One region of the Pedobacter sp. W3I1 genome, then DNA from elsewhere that is predicted to be linked to it. Evidence: riboswitches for the same ligand, from Rfam matches in the RefSeq annotation. Region 1 holds a riboswitch; the other holds the start of a gene.
The links. Region 1 has a riboswitch for thiamine pyrophosphate ahead of thiD (bifunctional hydroxymethylpyrimidine kinase/phosphomethylpyrimidine kinase). Riboswitches for the same ligand answer to the same signal wherever they lie in the genome.
Positions count from the first base shown of each region.

Region 2: another riboswitch for thiamine pyrophosphate. It lies ahead of thiS (sulfur carrier protein ThiS); the one in region 1 lies ahead of thiD (bifunctional hydroxymethylpyrimidine kinase/phosphomethylpyrimidine kinase).

Region 1 is NZ_JAUSXN010000001.1:6,066,766-6,074,831, reverse strand. Features, by position in the region: gene QF042_RS24810 (VOC family protein) at 39-395, shown strand; gene lpdA (dihydrolipoyl dehydrogenase) at 605-2,011, shown strand; gene QF042_RS24800 (choice-of-anchor I family protein) at 2,354-3,886, shown strand; TPP riboswitch at 4,056-4,230, shown strand; gene thiD (bifunctional hydroxymethylpyrimidine kinase/phosphomethylpyrimidine kinase) at 4,299-5,117, shown strand; gene QF042_RS24790 (TenA family protein) at 5,114-5,758, shown strand; gene QF042_RS24785 (MFS transporter) at 5,879-7,084, shown strand; gene QF042_RS24780 (hypothetical protein) at 8,047-8,066, opposite strand, start outside.
Region 2 is NZ_JAUSXN010000001.1:516,477-524,542, reverse strand. Features, by position in the region: gene QF042_RS02265 (protein kinase) at 7-528, opposite strand; gene QF042_RS02260 (leucine-rich repeat domain-containing protein) at 516-1,310, opposite strand; TPP riboswitch at 1,813-1,901, shown strand; gene thiS (sulfur carrier protein ThiS) at 1,960-2,163, shown strand; gene thiC (phosphomethylpyrimidine synthase ThiC) at 2,295-4,178, shown strand; gene QF042_RS02245 (thiamine phosphate synthase) at 4,185-4,787, shown strand; gene QF042_RS02240 (thiamine phosphate synthase) at 4,798-5,433, shown strand; gene QF042_RS02235 (thiazole synthase) at 5,445-6,215, shown strand; gene thiH (2-iminoacetate synthase ThiH) at 6,202-7,326, shown strand; gene moeB (HesA/MoeB/ThiF family protein) at 7,320-8,066, shown strand, end outside.

The sequences.
Region 1 (8,066 bases):
AGCTTTTCGGAAAAATACCGATTTTTGAAATAAAAAATATGCTAACAGACATTAACCCAAAACTTCCTATGCGTGATAAGGCAATCACCAGAGATTTTTATGTAAATAAATTAGGTTTTAAAGACATTGGAAGCACTGATTTTAAGGATTACCTCATGGTACAAAAAGACCGTGTTCAGATTCACTTTTTTCTATTTGAAACCCTTGATCCGAAAGAAAACTATGGGCAGGTTTATATCCGTACAGATGATATAGAAGGGCTGTACAAATCCATGCTCGAAACTAAACAAAGCATTCATCCGAATGGGAGCTTGCAAACCAAGCCATGGGGACAAAAGGAATTTGCAATGCTCGATCCTGATAATAATTTACTCACTTTCGGGCAGGGCGTATAAGTTGATCGATTAATCGTTTATTTTTTATAGTCTTAAAGTAAAATGTTTTCGCAAGTTTATCAACCCATAGACTTTTGCATAACGATTAACTATTCTATTGACCATCAAACCATATACTATGAATTAATTACCAATGACTATTCCCTAATCTACTTTCAGCTTTCCGCCTTTTTTCCCTACATTTGGCTAATCAAAATTCTCATAAAATTATGCAATACGATGTCGTTGTTATCGGTTCAGGGCCGGGCGGTTATGTAGGCGCAATCCGTTGTGCTCAGTTAGGTTTAAAAACTGCAGTTGTCGAAAAATATAAAACTTTTGGAGGTACTTGCTTAAATGTAGGTTGTATTCCATCTAAGGCTTTATTAGATTCTTCAGAGCATTTTCACAACGCTGCTCACACCTTTACTACCCATGGTATCAACTTAAAAGATTTAAAGGTTGATATGAAACAAATGATCGCCCGTAAAGATGATGTTGTTGCCCAAAATACAGCAGGTATCACTTATTTGTTCAAGAAAAATAAAATCGATTCTTTCGAAGGCGTTGGCTCTTTTGTAGATAAAAATACCATTCTGGTAACTAAAGCCGACGGCTCTACAGAAACGTTATCCGCTAAAAACGTAATCATTGCTACAGGTTCTAAACCTACAGCGTTACCATTTTTACCAATCGATAAAAAACGCATTATTACCTCAACCGAGGCTTTAAATATTAAAGAAGTACCAAAAACGATGGTGGTAATCGGTGGTGGTGTAATTGGTCTGGAGTTAGGTTCGGTATACGCCCGCTTAGGTACAAAAGTATCTGTTGTTGAGTTTTTACCATCTATTATTGGCACTATGGATGCTGGTTTGGGTAAAGAACTTCAGCGTGTGTTAAAGAAAACTTTAGGCATGGAGTTTTACATGGGCCATAAAGTTACCGGTGCTACCACTAAAGGTAAAACGGTAACCGTTACAGCTGATACCCCTAAAGGCGAATCCATTTCTTTAGAAGCCGATTATTGTATCGTTGCGGTTGGTCGTACGGCTTATAGCGAAGGTTTAGGTTTAGATAAAATCGGGATCACGGTTGAAGAACGAGGCAAAAAAATCCCGGTTAATGAGCATTTAGAAACTTCGGTTAAAGGTGTTTATGCTATTGGTGATGTAATTACCGGTGCCATGTTAGCGCACAAAGCAGAAGATGAAGGTACTTATGTTGCCGAAACCATTGCAGGTCAGAAACCGCATATCAATTATAACTTAATCCCTGGCGTGGTTTATACCTGGCCAGAGGTTGCTTCTGTAGGTTTAACCGAAGAGCAGTTAAAGGAAAAAGGTGTTAAATATAAAACAGGTTCATTCCCTTTCAAAGCCAGCGGACGTGCAAAAGCGAGTATGGATACCGATGGTTTTATTAAAGTTTTGGCTGATGCTGCTACTGATGAAGTTTTAGGTGTACACATGATTGGCCCACGTGCTGCAGATATGATTGCAGAAGCCGTTATTGCAATGGAATTCCGTGCTTCTGCAGAAGATATTGCACGTACCTGCCATGCGCATCCAACTTATACCGAAGCCTTAAAAGAAGCTGCACTTGCTGCAACCGATAACAGGGCAATACATATTTAATATAGTACAATCGTCATACTGAACTTGTTTCAGTATCTGTTTTTAAATGATTAGCAATCCCGGTATTTGTACCGGGATTTTTTGTTTTAGCGCTTCTACCGTCATTTCGAGTGGAGTGCAGCGAAGTCGAGAACCCGAAGGCTCTGCGAAGCAAAATCTGTCTAGATAGATCTCTCCATTCCACTGCGTTCCAGTCGAGATGGCGATGGGTTTCGCTTTACTCTTTCTCCTTTACTCTTTTTGCTTTCGTCTTTATCTTTTCTTAATAAAATGATAACAAACAACGCCTAAAAACTAGCGTTGTGTGCGGCTATTTTTGCAATTCAGATATTAAAAAAAACCATGAACTGTAAAAAACTATTTGGTGCAATCCTTATTGTTTCATTGGCATTTACTGCCTGCAAAAAAGATCCAACTGATGATCCGATTGTAGACCCTCCGGTCGAAGCTATCGTTCCTGAAAAAATCGACAGCTTTAAAGAAACCGCTTCTATTGATTTGGGTGGAGAATTTGCTTCAGAAATTTCTGCTTACGATCCCTTAACAAAGAGATTGTTTGTAGTAAGCAATGATGGAGGTGCCAAAGTTGACATTGTTGATATGAGCAAATATCCAACAGTTACAAAATTGCAGACTTTAATCTTTGCAAGTAACGCGGGGATTAACAGTGTGGCAGTTAATAATGGTTTATTGGCAATCGCCTTAAATGGTGCAGATCCGCAGGGAAATGGCGATGTAGTGGTATTAAAAACATCAACTTTAGAAGAAGTTAAAAAAATCACCGTTGGTGCTATGCCCGATATGGTGACTTTTAGCCCTGATGGAAACTATATTTTATCAGCAAATGAAGGCGAACCAAATGATGCTTACACTGTCGATCCAAAAGGAAGCGTTTCAATCGTCAACATAAAAGATAACTACTCGGTTAAAACATTAAATTTTTCTGCTTTCGAATCGCAAAAAGCAACATTGCTTGCAGGTGGTTTCAGGATTTATGGCTTAAATGCAAGTTTTGCACAGGATATCGAACCTGAATATATTGCAGTAAGTGCTGATTCTAAAAAAGCCTACGTTACCTTACAAGAAAATAATGGGGTTGCTGAAGTAGATATTCTTGCTGGAACGATTACTAAAATTAATCCGTTAGGCACCAGAGACATCAGTCAACCAGATAATGCTTTTGACGTAAGTGATAAAGACAATAAAAAAGTTCTAGGTACCTGGCCAATTAAGGCTTTCTATCTGCCAGATGCCATTTCATATTTCACCACAGGCGGTAATGCTTATTTGGCCCTGGCTAATGAGGGGGATACCAGAGCCTGGAAAGGTTATGATGAAGAAGTTCGCGTAAAAAGCTTAACACTTGATGCTGCTAAATTTCCAAATGCAGCGACACTCAAATTAGACGAAAACCTTGGAAGGTTAACCGTAAGCAGAGCCTTTGGCGATATAGATGGCGACGGCGATTATGATGAACTATATGCAACAGGCGGAAGATGTTTAAGCATCATCAATGCCAACACAGGTGCCTTGGTGGCCAATATTGGTAAAGATTTAGAGCAAAGGGTAATCGATGCTGGTAAATATGACGACGATCGTTCGGATAATAAAGGCGTAGAAGTAGAAGGTGTTACCGTTGCGCAGGTTAACGGACAAACCTTAGCCTTTATTGGAATGGAACGCGTAGATATGATTGCTGTTTATGATGTATCTACACCAGCTGCACCCAAATTTGTTCAACTATTCTCAACAGGCGATGCCCCAGAAGGTGTGTTGTTTGTTAAGCCAAAAGATAGTCCGAATGGAAGAAGTTTATTAATTGTGTCAAACGAAGCAGATGGTACCGTTCGGTTCTATCAGCCCGATAAAATATAGTCTCTCTATCCCTTTATTAATTATTATGTTTTAGCCCCGATTTTATATCGGGGTTTTTGTTTTTTGAGTTGTCAACTTTAATTGGCTTTTTGCTATTAAGTTGACAACTCTTCTTATGTAATTCCTTTATATTAACAAAGAATAAAAAAGCCCTATATTGCAGCACAAAATAAAACTTTAGGGGTGCCTTCAAATGGCTGAGAACATACCCATTTTATAGGTGAAAGGCAAAAAGGTAGAAGGCGGAAGGTAAAAAACCCTATGCCCTAAACCTTACACCCTAAGCCATATAAATGAACCTGATCCGGGTAATGCCGGCGTAGGAAATTAGTTTGTCTGCAAAAATTGCGTACAAATGCTTGCTGCATTTGAAGACTCCTGAAGTTGTATAACAAAATGAAGTCTTTTAGCAATGAATTATATTAATGTATTAACAATAGCGGGCTCCGATAGTGGGGGTGGTGCAGGCATTCAGGCCGATCTAAAAACCTTTTCTGCTTTGGGTTGCTTTGGTACCTCAGTAATTACGGCAGTAACAGCCCAAAATACAATGGGGGTGCGGTCAGTACATGGTATTCCGGCCGAAATCATCAAAGATCAGTTACAGGCCGTATTAGAAGACATAGTGCCTGTTGCTATGAAAATCGGAATGATCAACCGTGCCGAAGTGGTGCAGGTAATCGAAACGGAATTAAAAAGCTATAATCAATACGTTCCTGTTATTTTAGATCCGGTTATGGTCGCCACCAGTGGCGATCGGTTGATTAAAGCTGATACGGTTACCCAATTGGTTGAAAAATTATTCCCACTGGTAACACTGGTTACTCCAAATATCGATGAGGCCATAATCCTTTCGGGGCTGGAGATCCATAACCTCGATGATATGATTACTGCGGGTAGAAAAATTATTAAAAAAGGAGCAAAAGCCGTTTTAATAAAAGGAGGGCATTTAATCGGCCCAATTATTTACGATGTTTTTATTTCTGGAAACAATATGCCTGTGGTATTAGAAAGTGTCTTTATTGCTTCTAAAAATCTACATGGAACAGGTTGCACGCTTTCTTCGGCCATTGCTGCAGAAATGGCTAAGGGAAATGATCTGTTGGCAGCCATTAAAAATGCAAAGAATTACATCAGTAAGGCCCTACAAGCTGGTAGCGAAGTGAAAACAGGTAGGGGCAACGGGCCATTAAATCACTTTTTCGAACCTTTAAAATTAATTATCCAATGAAATGGAGCGAACAGGCGTGGGAACGCATAAAGCCCATTTATGCCAAAATTATAGCAATGCCCTTCAATACCGAATTAAGTAACGGCACCTTACCTCCAGAAAAGTTTATCTTTTATTTGGCACAAGATGCGTATTACCTTTTGGAGTTTGGCAGAACCTTAAGCACGATTAGTGGCCGTATGCAAGATGCAGATTTGGTAATGGCTTTTGCCGGGTTTTCTACAGGTGCAATTTTTGCCGAGCGTAGTTTGCACGAAAGTTATTTTGTAGAATATGGTATAGCTAACGAAGTACAGCCCACTCCATCCACACTTTTGTATACCAATTATATCCTCAGTCAGGCCGCGTATGCCAATGTAGAAATAGCAGCAGCAGCTGTTCTGCCCTGTTTTTGGATTTATAAGGCAGTTGGCGATCATATTTTTGCTCAGCAGAATGGCGACCAGAATCCTTATAAGCGGTGGATCGATATGTATGCGGGCGTCGAATTTGAGGCTGCAGTAGAAAAAGCAATTGATATTACAGATCAACTGGCCGCGCAGGCAAATGCCGCAACTCAACAAAAAATGCTGGCTGCTTTTGATATGGCAACCCGTTTAGAATGGATGTTCTGGGATAGCGCTTATGAATTGGAAAAATGAAAAATCTAATATTTTAACCCGATGCACAGCAAATATTTTGATAAAATGTTAAAAACTTGTCGGTATATTACAATAGATTTAAAGAACTTTGTAGTTCAATCTATAATTTAAGACATCACTTTGGAAGAGAGCACGCAAGAACAGGAAATTTTAAGTAAACAAGAAGATAAACCTGTATTAGCACAAAGCACTCCAAAACAAGTACGTTTCGCAATATCGGCCTTTTACTTTATGCAAGGCGTTTGTTTTGCCAGTTGGGCCAGTAGAATCCCAACTTTTAAGGCTTCGATGGGTTTGAACGATGCAGAATTGGGCTCTATTCTTTTTGCATTGCCTGCAGGACAGATTATTACGATGTTTTTTTCGGCAAAACTCACTACTCATTTTGGTAGTAAGAAAATGTTAAGGGCAACTGCGCCACTTTATGCAATTGCATTAACTTTTTTAGCATTAGCCACCACGGGTTGGCAGTTGGCAGCTTTTTTGATGCTGTTTGGTATAACCGGGAACCTTTGTAACATTGCCTTAAATACACAAGGTGTTGCAGGTGAAAATTATTACGGTAAACCGATTATGAGTTCTTTCCATGGGGCCTGGAGTATTGGTAATTTAACCGGGGCTTTAATTGCCCTGGGACTGGTTAACCTAAAATTAAGCATGTATAGCCATTTTTGGATTATTGCACTATTATCCCTAAGCAATGTTGCGCTTAACGGGAAAAAGTTGCTGAACTATAATAAACCAGATGCAGTGGCAGAGAAAACAAAGTTTTTTACCATGCCGCAAGGTATTTTAGTGTTGCTGGGCGCTATCGCCTTTTGTAGTATGGCCACCGAAGGCACCATGTTCGATTGGAGCGCTATTTATTTTGAAGATGTTGTGAAATTGCCTCATAATAAGGCGATTATTGGTTATGCATCGTTTATGTTTATGATGGCCAGCGGAAGATTTTTAGGGGTATTTTTAATCGGTAAATTCGGGCGGAAAAATCTCCTGCAAATTAGTGGCGCCATTATATCGATAGGCATGGCACTTTCCGTAATATTTCCAAACGTAATTGTCGCTATTTTTGGCTTTATGCTGATCGGCCTGGGTGTTTCAAGTATAGTACCTATGGTATATAGTATAGCTGGTAACAATAAAAAAGTACCTGCTGGTAAAGCCATAACCATGGTTTCGAGTATCGGTTATTTTGCGTTTTTATTTGGCCCGCCGTTAATAGGCTATGTTTCGCAACTATCCAGCCTGCGTTATTCTTTCGGGATGATTGCTGTTTTTGGTTTACTGATTACTTTCCTGATTACAAAAATAAAAGCGATAAACTAGACTGTGATCGGTTTAACGATTTGCATTGATTAACTGGGGGGTATAACAGGGCTTTTATTTTGAATAAAAATGTATTCATTATTTGGAGCGCACTGCTTGTGCACAGCAGAAAGTTTCTTCCCGTTTTCTGCTTTTACGCTTCACTTCCTCGTACCTCGTTGCTGCAGGGTAACGCTTCAACCGGGGCTAAAGGGACACGGCAGTGTTTTATTTGATCGGTGCATGGTGCACAAATCTTGTTTCTAAACCTGATGGGACGGATGCCAATTCCTTCAATTGGCAGGAGGTACAGCAGGGCTAACCTACTCCTATGAAACACAAACCTTTCATTTCCAAAAAAAAGTATATTCATTATTTGGAGCGCTATGCCTATGCAAAACACCGAGTTCCTTCCCGTTTTACGCTAATACGCTTCGCTGCCTCGTGCCTCGTTGCTGCAGGGTAACGCTTCAACCGGGGCTAGGTGGCCACAACAGTATTTCATTTTTAGGGTTGCAGAAACGCTGTTTATAAATCCTGACGATAAACCAAAAGGTTTTAACCATATGAGAAATGTAAGTGCCATATAAGCCTATATTTCCATCAATACTTTATATAGTTAAAAGAGCTATTTTTTTGAAGCGCAAGGTCGCTACAAAACACTAAGTTTCTTCCCGTTTACGCTTTTGCACTTTGCTTCCTCGTGCCTCGTTGCTGCAGGGTAACGCTTCAATCGGGGCTAGATCGCCACAGCAGTATTTCAGTTGGGGTTGTATGGTGCACAAACCCTTGTCCTTAAACCCGACAGCAGCGGCAGCCTCCGATTCTTCTATCGGAGCTACAGCGAATGGCGGGACTGAGAACCTCGAAGAACTACAGGCCAATCATTTCCTAATTTCAAAATACTAATATCATTTGGAGTGCGCTATCCGGAAATAAAATATCAAAGTTAGCTAGGGTAGCTGTGAAAAACGCTTAATTACCTATTCTTTCTTCACCAATC
Region 2 (8,066 bases), 5.6 Mb from region 1:
TTGCAGCTAAATATCAGCCAATGCCTTAACCAAATCCTGAAAACCAGGTCTGTTTAATGGCGAGGTAAATAGGCAGGCATCTCGTAGCGTACTCAAAGCATTTAAACATGCACTGCTTACGGCTTCATTTTTTAAAGAAAGTAAATCATCCAGCAGGTAACCATAAGCACTAACTTCTATCCGTTCCAGCGCAAAGGCGAGCGCATCATCAGCCTGATCATAAAAACTTGCGGCACCAAAATCGCCGAACAACGTACTGCCCTCATCATCAATCAGGATATTGTGTGCATATAAATCGCCATGCATAATCCCGGCCCCGTGCAATTGCGCAGCTAAAGAAGCGATGGTTTTGGCAATACTCAGCAACTGTTTTTCTGACAGCTGCCTATCTGCCGGAAAAACATCCCTGGTACAGCTTTCTAAACTCGGTGGATTACCCAGGTTATAAAAATGATGAGGAATGAGGTCCATCACTAATCCTTTTTTATCCTCTGGGTGCAGGGCAATCTGTCCAATTAAATTAACCAAACCGGGGTGGTAACCCGCGCAGCAATGTAGGCCGTCATTTCATCTTCCGGCAAACCATCACTGGTTACATTGCCCTTAAATATTTTAACCGCCACCTCTTGAGTTTCATCACCAATAGTCCGGTTTGCTTTCGAAATAATACCCGAAGCACCTTCACCCAATAAATGATTAATCTCTAAATCGTGCCAATTAACTGACGAAAGTGCTTCTACAGCCGGTGTTTTACTAAAGTTGTTCCCCGAAAATGCAACCCACGATAGTTTTGGCATGGCGGTAATCCACTGAGGCAGCGCATGCAGTTTATTAGCAGCTATTCGTAATAACGATAAATTATGGCAGCTGCTCAATTCATCGGGCAGTTGCATTAAACGATTACCCGATAACATTAGCTTTTGCATGCGCTTACACTGTCCAATTTCTTTGGGTAATTCGGCAATGTTGTTGTTTGTTAAAATCAACCAGCGAAGATTAGGGTTGAGCGATTTTGCTGGCACCGTTATAATCTGGTTGGATTTAAACCCTACAATATCAAGCAAGGGGCAATCGGCTAGTACCTCTGGCATCACCGTGAAAAGGTTTTCAGAACAGAAGAAAATCTTCAATTTCTTTAAACGCCCAAAATCTGCCGGCAGGGCACTTAGCTTGTTAAAAGAAAGATCCAATACTTCCAGTGTATCAGCCAAATCGAATATTTCTTCAGGAAAAGAACGAAGCGATTCTGAAAGCTTTAACGATACCGCTCCTTTAAGTTTTCCGCTTTGTAATGCTAACAGGCTTTGCATATATTCAGGTTTCTATTTAAAGCAACGAAGATAGGGGTTTTTCTTAAAGTCCTGAGTCTAGAGTCAGAAGTCGATCAACGCGTAATCTCTGCGATCACCATCCAGAGCGTAGTCGAAGGCCCAATCCTCCGTGCATCGTCATCATGAATTTATTTCAGGATCTTTTAAATTGAACCATATCAGCCATAGAAGGTTCATATAAGAGCAATAGTCTTATATTTTCTTCAATTCCTTATATGATAAAGAACTTGGCACCCAACTCTACGGCCTCTGCGCCTTCTCTCTGTGTACTTTGCTGTTAAATGAACTTTGCTTGGCCATCAGTTATTCGATTAATTTTTAGTTATATTATAAGCAATAAATATAGATTCTATCTATACCTATACTGTCGGGAAGAAAAAATAAATAAAGATCAAGCACTTCATCTTAAAAATAATACATCTACCTAAAACAGCTCTTTTATTTTTTTATTTGCAATAGAAATTTAATCTTATATATTTACAAAAAACTTTAGGGGTGCCTACGTGCTGAGAAATACCCTTTGAACCTGATGCAGTTAGTACTGCCGAAGGGAAAAGTGAAAGCAATAAATTGCTGTCTTTTCGACCCAACTACGGGCAATCTCTATAGTTTTTCCAATTTTTTAAATATGGAAGTAACTATAAACAATCAAAACCATCTTCTTAACGAGGCCTGTTCCATAGAACAGATGCTTGATCTTGTGCTCGTTTCAGAAACCAATGGCCTTGCCATAGCCGTAAACCAAACCATCATTTCCAAATCTGATTGGGACAGGCATGTGCTAAATCCAGGCGATCAGGTTATACTCATAAAAGCCACGCAGGGAGGTTGATTGAATGAATAAATTTTGAATGATTGAATGTAAAGTATAGCTAATTCACTCCTTTCTGTAATTCAATCATTCTCTCACTCAATAATTCAATCCCTCTCTCATTCAATCACTCAATAATTGATTCTACCCATATGAAACAAGAAAAAACCCCAAACCAGGAAGTCATCAGCCGTAGCCCATTTCCGGCCTCACGCAAAATATTTGTACCCGGAAAAATCCACGATATCCAGGTAGCCATGCGCGAAATCAGTTTATCGGAAACCAAAATCCATAACGGCTTTGGCTTAACCGAGCCCAATCCGCCGGTAACCGTTTACGATACCAGCGGGCCATACACCGATCCTGATGCCCTTATTGATGTAAAAAAAGGTTTGCCCCGCATCAGGGAGCAATGGATAAAAGACAGGCTTGATGTTGAAGAACTCCCTCAACCATCTTCTGCCTATGGCCAACAGCGCCTGGCCGATGAAAAGCTTGATGCCTTACGCTTTAATTTCATCAATAAACCCTACAAAGCACAGGCTGGCGCCAATGTATCGCAAATGCACTACGCCAAAAAAGGGATCATTACGGCTGAAATGGAATATATCGCCATCAGGGAGAATCAACAGATTGAGCTGCTCAATGCACAACTGGGCGAGCAGTACGAAGTAATGAACCACCAGCACCAGGGCAATAGCTTTGGCGCAAATACCCCAAAAGGTTACATTACACCCGAATTTGTAAGGGCAGAGGTAGCCGCTGGCCGGGCAGTAATCCCCTGCAATATCAATCATCCCGAGCTCGAGCCTATGATTATTGGCCGAAACTTCCTGGTGAAAATTAACGCCAATATCGGTAACTCGGCCGTTACTTCTACTATTGAAGAAGAAGTAGAAAAAGCCGTATGGGCCTGCCGTTGGGGAGCCGATACCATTATGGATTTATCAACAGGGAAAAATATTCACGAAACCCGCGAATGGATTATCCGCAATTCGCCGGTGCCCATCGGTACTGTTCCCATTTACCAGGCTTTAGAAAAAGTAAATGGCAAAGCCGAAGACCTCACCTGGGAAATCTTCCGAGATACTTTAATTGAGCAGGCAGAACAGGGTGTAGATTATTTTACCATCCATGCCGGTGTACTGCTCCGTTACGTGCCTTTAACCGCTAAAAGGATTACCGGTATTGTTTCGCGGGGCGGATCCATTATGGCCAAATGGTGCCTGGCCCATCATAAAGAAAATTTCCTGTATACCCATTTTGAGGAGATCTGCGAAATTATGAAAGCCTATGATGTAGCCTTTTCATTGGGTGATGGTTTAAGGCCTGGCTGTATTGCCGATGCGAATGATGCTGCACAGTTTTCGGAGCTCGAAACCCTTGGCGAACTCACTAAGATAGCCTGGAAACATGATGTACAAACCATTATAGAGGGCCCCGGGCATGTACCCATGCACCTGATTAAAACCAATATGGAAAAACAACTGGAACATTGTGGCGAAGCGCCTTTTTATACTTTAGGCCCTTTAACGATCGATATTGCGCCCGGTTACGATCACATTACCTCAGCTATTGGCGCTGCCATGATTGGGTGGTTTGGCACAGCCATGCTTTGTTATGTCACCCCAAAAGAACACCTGGGTTTGCCGAACAAAAAGGATGTTAAAGACGGTGTAATTACCTATAAAATTGCTGCCCATGCGGCCGATTTAGCCAAAGGCCACCCAGGTGCACAATACCGCGATAATGCTTTAAGTAAAGCGCGCTTTGAGTTTAGATGGGAAGATCAGTTTAACCTCTCGCTCGATCCGGATACGGCAAAAGAGTTTCATGATGAAACTTTACCTGCAGAGGGCGCCAAAATTGCGCATTTCTGTTCCATGTGCGGTCCGAATTTCTGCTCGATGAAAATTACGCAGGACGTGAGGGAGTATGCCGCGAAACAAGGTGTAGAAGCAGAAGATGCTTTGGCAAAAGGCATGCAGGAGAAATCGAAAGAATTTACCGAAAAAGGAAGCGAAATTTATTTTTAAGCCGCAATGGAACTGATTGTAATCGCCAAACCGACTATTTTTAAGGAAGAATGTCCTCTTGTAAATCAGCTTTTCGAAGCTGGTTTACAGGTTTTCCATTTACGTAAGGAAAATGCCAATGAAGGCGACTACCGGAGGATTATTGAAGGGATTTTACCCGAATATCGTCCGCAGATTGCTTTACACCATTTTCATTCGCTGGCTAACGATTACAACATCAACAGGATCCACCATACCGAAAGTTTCAGAAAAAGTAGAGGAGATGAAGAACTACCTAAACACAAGGTATTCAGCACTTCCATCCACCAGTTATCAGACCTGGATCAGATCCGGTCATACCATTACAGCTTTTTTGGCCCTGTATTCAACAGCCTTTCTAAACCTGGTTATTTAGGGCTTATACCTCCAGGTTTCCGGTTGAACAAGAAGAGCACCCAGCCAAAAATGATCGCCCTTGGTGGCATTGGCCTCAACCAGATCGATCAGGTAAAAGAAATGAATTTCGATGGTATTGCCCTATTGGGCAGTATCTGGAACGATCCGGCTCAAGCTTTAATCAATTTTAAAAAAGCGCAGCAGCATTGCCTGGCGCACCATCAACCGCTTTAAAAACTTCAACATGATTCATCCCTTACAATATATTTCACAAGCGCCCCGAACTGGCACCCATTTAGATGCCATTGAGGCGGTGCTTCAAGCTGGCGGAAAATGGATTCAGCTCCGTATTAAAAACCAATCGGAAGCTGAAATCCTGCCTTTTGCCAATGCGGCACAGGCCTTATGCGAAAGGTATGGTGCCAAGCTCATTATAAACGACTATCCGTACCTGGCCAAGGCGGTGGGCAGTTATGGCGTACACCTGGGTTTGCAGGATATGCCCATTGCCGAAGCCCGAAAAGTGATCAGCCCTACACAGCTCATTGGTGGTACAGCCAATACCTTCGAACACATTTTACAAAGGGTGGCCGAAGGTGCCGATTACATTGGCCTTGGCCCTTTCCGTTTTACGCATACTAAAGAAAACCTAAGTCCGATTGTAGGCCTCGAGGGTTATCAAAAATTGATGGAAAAAGTACAGCAGGCTGGTATCAAAACACCCATTGTGGCCATTGGTGGTATCGAAGCCGCAGATATTCCTGCCATACTCGAAACTGGCATTTATGGTATTGCGATATCGGCAGCGCTCACCAACCAAACACAAATGGCTGCGGTTCTTGAAGAAATCAACAGTAAATTCAATATTCATTCGATTTAAAAATTACAGATATGTTAACCATTGCAGATCAAACCTTTAGTTCGCGCCTCTTTACCGGAACCGGAAAATTTAGTTCGGCCAAAGAGATGGAAAGCGCCTTAATGGCCTCGGCATCCGAACTGGTTACCGTGGCCCTTAAACGTGTCGATTTAAAAGACAAGGACGACGATATCCTGCAACACCTTAAACACCCGCACATCAACCTCTTGCCCAATACTTCTGGTGTGCGTAATGCAAAAGAAGCTATTTTTGCCGCACAGCTGGCACGCGAAGCCTTAGAAACCAATTGGATTAAACTGGAAATCCATCCCGACCCCAAATACCTGATGCCCGACCCGATTGAAACGCTTAAGGCGACCGAAGAACTGGTTAAACTCGGCTTCGTGGTGTTGCCTTATATCCACGCCGATCCGGTTTTATGTAAACGTTTAGAAGATGTGGGTACCGCAGCGGTGATGCCTTTAGGCTCGCCCATTGGCAGTAATAAAGGCTTAAGAACCATCGATTTTTTAGAGATCATTATCAGCCAGAGCAGGGTTCCGGTCATTATCGATGCCGGGATAGGTGCACCATCTGATGCGGCTAAAGCCATGGAAATTGGTGCCGACGCTGTTTTGGTGAATACCGCAATTGCCATAGCTAAAGATCCAACCAATATGGCTATTGCCTTTAAAATGGCTGTAGAAGCCGGCAGAATGGCCTTTGAAGCTAAACTGGGTGGCCAGCAACATTTTGCCGCAGCCAGTAGCCCACTAACCGCATTTCTTGATGAACAGTTTTAATACGGTATTCGAATCCTACAACTGGGACGATGCCAAAGCCAGTATTTACGATAAAACAGCGGCCGATGTGGAAAGGGCGCTCGATAGTACGCAGCGCAGCCTGGATGATTTTAAGGCGCTGATTTCACCTGCGGCATTGCCTTATCTTGAAGATATGGCACAGATTAGCCAGCGTTTAACTTTAGATCGTTTTGGCCGGGTAATCCAGATGTACATCCCCCTTTACCTCTCTAACGAGTGCAACAACATTTGTACCTATTGCGGTTTCAGTTACGATAATAAAGTGCGGCGGCGCACCCTCAACCCGATGGAAATTATGCAGGAGGTTGCCGTAATTAAAGGGATGGGATACGACCATGTTTTACTGGTTACCGGCGAAGCCAACCAAAGTGTACATACCGATTATTTTAAAAAAGTATTGGATCTGATCAGTCCGCATTTTGCCCATATCTCCATGGAGGTACAGCCTTTGGATGTAGCCGACTATGAAACCCTTATTCCGCACGGGCTAAATACGGTATTGGTTTACCAGGAAACCTACCATCAGGACGATTACCGCAAACACCACCCTAAAGGCAAAAAATCTAACTTCTTATACCGCTTAGAAACACCCGATCGATTGGGACAGGCTGGCATCCATAAAATGGGGCTGGGTGTTTTAATCGGACTGGAAGACTGGCGGACAGATTCATTTTTTACGGCCCTACACCTATCCTATCTCGAAAAACAGTACTGGCAAAGTAAGTTCAGCATCTCCTTCCCCCGGTTACGCCCTTTTAGCGGTGGTTTAGAACCTAAAGTGGTGATGAACGATAAAGAACTGGTGCAGCTGATTTGCGCTTACCGCTTATTCAATAGCGAAGTAGAACTGTCTATCTCTACCCGTGAAACTGTTGCTTTCCGGAACCAGGTGATTAAGCTGGGCATTACGGCCATTAGTGCAGGCTCTAAAACCAATCCTGGCGGTTACCAGGTAGAACCCCAATCGTTAGAGCAGTTCGAAATATCTGATGAACGTTCGGCACAGGAAATTGCAGCCATGATCAGAAAACAAGGTTACGAACCCATTTGGAAAGATTGGGACAGGAGTTTAATCAGCAAATCATGTTAATAAAAGAAGAACTAAACCGCTACAACAGGCAAATGATCTTGCCCGAACTGGGCCTCGCCGGACAGGAAAAGCTAAAAGCAGCCAAAGTACTGGTAATAGGCGCCGGTGGTTTAGGCTGCCCCATATTGCAATACCTGGCCGTAGCAGGCGTAGGAACAATCGGCATTGTAGATGATGATGTGGTGGAACTGAGTAACCTGCACCGCCAGATTTTATACAATCATACCGATATTGGCCAGCCAAAAGCAAAAGTGGCCGCTGAGAAACTCGCCTTACTCAATCCTCATGTTGAACTTAGGGCCTATCACGAACGTTTTACAGCAACCAGTGCGGGCCATATCTGCCAGGATTATGAGCTGGTGATCGACTGTTCGGATAATTTTAGCACCCGCTATCTCGTAAACGATACCTGTGTAGCTTTAGGCAAAACACTCCTTTTTGGCTCTATTTTACAATTTGAAGGGCAGGTAGCCGTATTTAACCACCAGGGCAGTGCTAACTATAGAGACCTTTATCCGGCAGCACCAACCGAAAATATGAACTGTGTAGAAGGCGGCGTAATTGGCATTTTACCCGGCATAGTGGGTTTGTACATGGCCAACGAAGCCATTAAATTAATCTGCGGTATTGGCGAAACCCTTTCAGGCAAACTGATGACCATTAATGCCCTGAACAATACGATGCTGGTATTTAAAATTGCAGCCGAAAAAACAGCTGATACGGCAAAACCAGCAGCCATA